DNA from 2 places in the Tissierella carlieri genome. Region 1 is predicted to be linked to the other one. Evidence: a T-box and tRNA genes for the amino acid it is inferred to sense, from the RefSeq annotation. Region 1 holds a T-box; the other holds one or more tRNA genes.

The links. The T-box of region 1 lies ahead of thrS (threonine--tRNA ligase). A T-box ahead of a tRNA ligase gene usually reads a tRNA of that ligase, here a tRNA-Thr.
Region 2: it has a tRNA-Thr gene. The T-box ahead of thrS (threonine--tRNA ligase) is inferred to sense a tRNA for this amino acid. The anticodon was not compared.

The regions. Positions count from the first base shown of each region.
Region 1 covers NZ_JAHLOH010000045.1:31,167-34,384, reverse strand. The annotation lists gene thrS (threonine--tRNA ligase) at 1-954, shown strand, start outside; T-box leader at 1,129-1,325, shown strand; gene thrS (threonine--tRNA ligase) at 1,558-3,218, shown strand, end outside.
Region 2 covers NZ_JAHLOH010000025.1:51,581-54,798, forward strand. The annotation lists gene rlmB (23S rRNA (guanosine(2251)-2'-O)-methyltransferase RlmB) at 1-416, shown strand, start outside; gene KQI38_RS06985 (NYN domain-containing protein) at 409-942, shown strand; gene sigH (RNA polymerase sporulation sigma factor SigH) at 1,018-1,662, shown strand; tRNA gene KQI38_RS06995 (tRNA-Thr) at 1,721-1,796, shown strand; gene tuf (elongation factor Tu) at 1,997-3,190, shown strand.

The sequences.
Region 1 (3,218 bases):
ACAAATATAGATGATGGGGATTATGCTATTAAACCAATGAACTGTCCTGGATCTATTTTAGTATATAAATCTAAGATGTATAGCTATAGAGATTTGCCTCTAAGATGGGGAGAACTTGGATTAGTTCATAGGCATGAGCTTTCAGGAGCTCTACATGGATTAATGAGAGTTAGATCATTTACTCAAGATGATGCTCATTTATTTGTATTACCATCTCAAATAAAAGAAGAATTGATTAATATAATAAATTTAGCAGATCATATGTACAATATATTTGGATTTAAATATCATGTAGAGTTATCCACTAGACCTGAGAATTCTATGGGAACTGAAGAACAGTGGGAGATAGCAACAAATGGTCTAAGAGAAGCGTTAAAGGAAAAAGGAATAGACTATATATTAAATGAAGGTGATGGTGCTTTCTATGGACCGAAGATAGACTTCCATTTAGAGGATGCAATAGGTAGGACTTGGCAATGTGGTACTATACAGCTAGATTTCCAAATGCCAGAGAAATTTGATATGAGTTATGTGGATAAAGATAATGAAAAGAAAAGACCAGTCATGATTCATAGAACTATATATGGTAGTATGGAAAGATTTATGGGAATACTTATAGAGCATTTTGCAGGTAAATTCCCAGTATGGCTTGCACCAGTACAGGCGATTATTCTTCCTATATCAGATAAATTCAATGAATACGCTTATGAAATTAAGAAGGAAATGGCAGATAAGGGTATTAGAGTTGAATTAGATGATAGAGCCGAAAAGATAGGATATAAGATTAGAGAAGCTCAATTGCAGCAAATACCTTATATGTTAGTAGTAGGTGAAAAGGAAGTAGAAGAAAAATTAGTTTCTGTAAGAAAGAGAGACGAAGGAGATAAAGGCCAAATCAAAGTTGAAGATTTTATTTGCCAAGTAATTGAAGAAGTAAAAGAAAAGAAGAAGTAATATCATATCTCTTATATAAAAGTCATATGTTATGAGGAAACTGACAATGACACTTGTTCATTTAGAAACATGAAGAAACAGGAGAACAAAGAGTATTTTGTCAGAAGGAGTAATCGAGTGTCTGGGAAAGCTACTTGACAAATAGTTATCCTAAGTGTAAAAGCTAATTTAATATTATAGGTATTGATGAGAAGAGTAATATATTATTTCCTTTAAGAGAGAGAAGATCGTGGCTGCAAGTCTTCTTATGAGAAAGATATATGAAGACTGCCTCTGAACCGAGTCTGAATAAAGGACTTCCGCTTATTAGCGTTATTTAAATTGAGAAGTAATTAGGGTGGAACCACGAAACTTAGCCTTTCGTCCCTACATAGAGATATGTAGAGATGGAAGGCTTTTTTTATGACCTAGAACAACGAACATTAGTGAGTTGATGTAGGTCAAACGCAATAGGAACCCAATTTATACGAGCGAGGCAAGTAAATAAATTGGTGTTCGAAACTGCGTAAAACAACAAAACCAAATCTGCAGGCAAATAGTGTTTTCAATTATGAATTGTGTAAGTGGTCTATGGCTATTAATTAAATAATAGGAGGTTAGATTATGGAAAGGATTAAGATTATATTACCTGACGGTGTGGTTAAAGAATATGACAAAGGAGTATCTGTATATGATGTTACTAAGGATATATCTGAAGGCTTAGCAAGGGTTGCCCTTGGAGCGGTTGTAAATGGAGATACAAAAGGAATGCAGGAAATTATCAATGAAGATTCTACTTTTAGGGTAGTTAAGTTTGAAGATAAGGAAGGAAAGGCCATATTTTGGCGTACATCGGCTCATATAATGGCATTAGCAGTAAAAAGATTATTTCCTGAGGTAAATCTAGCCATTGGGTCAGTTAATGAAGATGGTTTTTACTACGACTTTGATAAAAAAGGGTCATTTAATAAAGAAGACCTTACAGAGATCGAAGAAGAAATGAAAAGAATAGTTAAAGAAGGTCATGATTTAAAGCGGTATGAGTTGAAACAGCAAGAAGCTTTAATGAAAATTGAAAGTTTGGGTGAATCATATAAGGCTGAGTTTATAAACGATCTACAGAAAGGCGAATTAATTTCCATATGTGTTTTAGGTGAATTAACAGATATATGTATAGGGGCACAACTTATAGATGTCAAACCAATAAAAGCAATAAAGGTTATGCAAGTAGCTGGTGCTTATTGGCGTGGCAATGAGAATAACAAAATGCTTACCAGAATATATGGCATTGCCTTTCCTAAACCTAAGGATCTTAATGATTATTTAAATATGATTGAAGAAGCGAAAAAACGGAACCATGTAAAATTAGGTAGAGAACTGGGACTCTTCATGCAATCGGAAGTAGTAGGTCAAGGCCTACCGCTCATAAAACCGAAAGGAACTTTGATTATAAAGCTTTTACAGCGTTGGATAGAAGACTTGGAAACTGAATGGGGATATAGACAGACTATGACTCCATACATGAGTAAGTCAGCGTTGTATAAGATATCTGGACATTGGGATCACTATCGAGAAGGTATGTTCCATATAGGAAATCCAGATTCTGAGGATGTACTGTCTTTACGGCCTATGACTTGCCCTTTCCAGTTTACTATTTATAATGACGATCAACACTCCTATCGGGAATTACCAATAAGATATTCTGAAACATCTACATTATTTAGGAATGAATCTTCTGGTGAAATGCATGGACTAACAAGAGTCAGGCAGTTCACAATATCTGAAGCTCATCTCATTGTGCGTCCAGACCAACTAGAAGAAGAGTTCAAAGGAGTTATGGAATTACAGCAATACATCATGAAAGTACTGGGCGTTGAAGATGACATTACTTATAGATTCTCTAAACGTGATCCTAAGAATAAGGATAAATATATTGATAATGATGAGGCATGGGATGAAACTGAGCAACAGATGAAAAAGATTCTAGATTGTCTTTCTATTGAATATTCTGAAGCTGAAGGTGAAGCAGCTTTTTATGGCCCAAAACTTGATATACAATGTCGTAATGTTTGGGGAAAAGAAGATACCATAATTACAAATCAAATAGACTTCTCTCTGCCTGAAAGATTTGATATGTATTATGTTGATAAAGATGGGCAAAAAAAACGTCCATATATCATACACAGAACTTCAATTGGATGTTACGAAAGAACTCTGGCAACTTTGATTGAAAAATATTCTGGTGCATTTCCATTTTGGCTGGCTCCAATACAAATAAAGGTGCT
Region 2 (3,218 bases), on a different contig from region 1:
ATAACTTAGGTTCTATAATTAGGAGTGCTGAATGTGCAGGAGTACATGGCGTAATAATTCCTAAAAGGAGATCTGCTCAAGTAAATCAAACGGTATATAAGAGTTCTGCCGGTGCAGTAGAGCATATGCTTGTAGCAAAAGTAAGCAATATTGTAAATGCAATTGAAGAACTAAAAGATAAAGGGCTATGGATTTATGGTGCAGATATGGACGGGACTGACTATCATTATAAGACATCTTTACAAGGAGCTATTGCTTTGGTAATAGGAAATGAGGGAAAAGGATTATCTAGGCTAGTGAAAGAAAAATGCGATGTCTTAGTTAAAATTCCAATGCTAGGCCAAATATCTTCCTTAAATGCCTCTAATGCGGCATCTATATTGATATATGAGGTAGTAAGACAGAATCATGGCTAAGAAGAATAAAAAGATTAAAGAATATCTTTTTGTTGATGGGTATAATATCGTTAATTCTTGGGAGCGGTTTAGTCAACTTAAAAAGGAACATTTAGAGGAGGCTCGAAATGAGCTTATAGAGATCATGACAGAATATAAATATTATTCGGGAATTGAAGTCATAATTGTATTTGATGCACATTTAGTAAAGGGCAACTATGGAGCAGAAGAAAATTATAATGATTTAAAAGTTGTATATACGAAAGAAAACGAGACTGCAGATCAATATATAGAGAAAAAACTAGATGAGATTGGAAGGATAAAGAGAGTAAGAGTAGCAACATCTGACTGGATGGAACAACAAATTGTTTTTGGTCGAGGTGGAACTAGGATTTCAGCTAGGGAGTTAGAAATGGAAATATTTAATGAAAAAAAGCTTATTAAACGTAAAAGTACTACAGAGAATAAAAAAAATGATCTTCTGCTAGGAAGACTGGATGAAGAAACGATAAAAAAACTAAATAATTTAATTAGTAAGAATGAATAACCTTGACTAAAATATAGGTATTAAATATAATTAATAGTAATCAAAATTAACAGAGTTATACTGGGGGGATGCTTAGTGCAATTGGAAGTGCATAATGATATGGAATTAACTACATATATGACTATGCAGGATGAAGAAATTGTAGAAGCTGCAAAAAATGATGACGCTATTGCACTGGAATACCTGATTTATAAATATAAAAACATTGTAAAATGCAAAGCTAGATCATATTATTTGATAGGGGCAGATAAGGAAGATATCGTTCAGGAGGGCATGATAGGACTATATAAGGCTATTCGTGACTATGATAAGGACAAGCTTACATCATTTAGAGCATTTGCAGAAATCTGTATCACGAGACAGATAATTACAGCAATTAAGACAGCTACTAGACAAAAGCATATTCCTTTAAATTCTTATGTTTCACTTAATAAACCTATATATGATGAAGAATCTGATAGGACTCTATTGGATATAATTTCGGGCTTTAAAATTTCAGATCCAGAAGAATTAATGATTAGCAGAGAAGATTTGAATTTAATGGAAAGAAGAATAGGAGAGATTTTATCTGAATTAGAGTTAGAGGTCCTAATGTCTTATGTGGATGGTATGAGCTATCAGGAAATTGCAGAGGATTTAGACAGGCATGTGAAAAGTATAGATAATGCCTTACAAAGAGTTAAAAGAAAGTTAGAGAAGCTACTAGAGGACAAAGTATAAACTTAAGCTTGACAATTTTATATGTAAATAGTAAAATAACTAGCAGTGAGTAAAAAATGCCCACGTAGCTCAGGAGGTAGAGCACTTGCATGGTAAGCAAGAGGTCACCGGTTCGAGTCCGGTCGTGGGCTCCATGCTTTTTAAAGATAGGAAACACCAGGGTGAGTTTTCTTGTGATGCATAGGAAATTCTAAATCTCCTTAATTTTAAATTTCCGATAAATGCATTTTAAGAAAGTTTATATTAATGCTTTAACTTAAGACTTTCTTTATCATCTACTAGAGAAAACTCAAGTGTATTAAATTATTAAATATAATTAAGGAGGAATATTGAAATGGCAAAAGCAAAATTTGAAAGAACTAAACCCCACGTAAACATAGGGACAATAGGACACGTAGACCATGGTAAAACAACATTAACAGCAGCTATTACAATGGTATTAAACAAAAGATTTGGCTCAGGAGAAGCAATAAGCTATGACAACATAGATAAAGCACCAGAAGAAAGAGAAAGAGGAATAACAATTTCCACATCTCACGTAGAATATGAAACACCAAATCGTCACTATGCACACGTAGACTGCCCAGGCCATGCTGACTATGTAAAGAACATGATTACAGGAGCAGCACAAATGGACGGAGCAATTTTAGTAGTATCAGCAGCAGATGGTCCAATGCCGCAAACAAGAGAGCATATACTATTATCAAGAAACGTAGGAGTACCAAAGATAGTAGTATTCTTAAACAAACAAGACATGGTAGATGATGAAGAATTAATCGAATTAGTAGAAATGGTAGTAAGAGAATTACTATCCGAACATCCCTTCGATGGTGATGGTACACCAATCGTAGTAGGTTCAGCATTAAAAGCAATAGAAGAACCAGACGGACCATGGGGAGACAAAATAGTTAAACTAATGGAAGAAGTAGATGCATACGTTCCACAACCAGAAAGAGATACAGACAAACCATTCTTAATGCCAGTAGAAGACGTATTCTCAATAACAGGAAGAGGAACAGTAGCAACAGGAAGAGTAGAAAGAGGAGTAGTAAAAACAGGAGACAACGTAGAAATCGTTGGGTTAGCAGAAGAAGCAAGAACAGTAGTAGTAACAGGAGTAGAAATGTTTAGAAAACTACTAGACGAAGCACAAGCAGGAGATAATATAGGAGCACTTCTAAGAGGAGTTCAAAGAAACGAAATCGAAAGAGGTCAAGTACTAGCAAAACCAAAATCAATAAATCCACATATAAAATTTGAATCAGAAGTATACGTACTATCTAAAGAAGAGGGTGGAAGACATACACCATTCTTTAATGGATATAGACCACAATTCTACTTTAGAACAACAGATGTAACAGGAGATATCAAATTAGAAGAAGGCGTAGAGATGGTAATGCCAGGAGACAACTCAAAGTTTACTATAGAATTAATAACACCAATAGCTATAGAAGAAGGGCTAAGATTCTCAATTCGTGAAGGTGGAAGAACAGTAGGATCTGGAGTTGTAACTAAAGTTCTTGAATAGTGATGAAAGACTAGGTCTTTAACCTAGT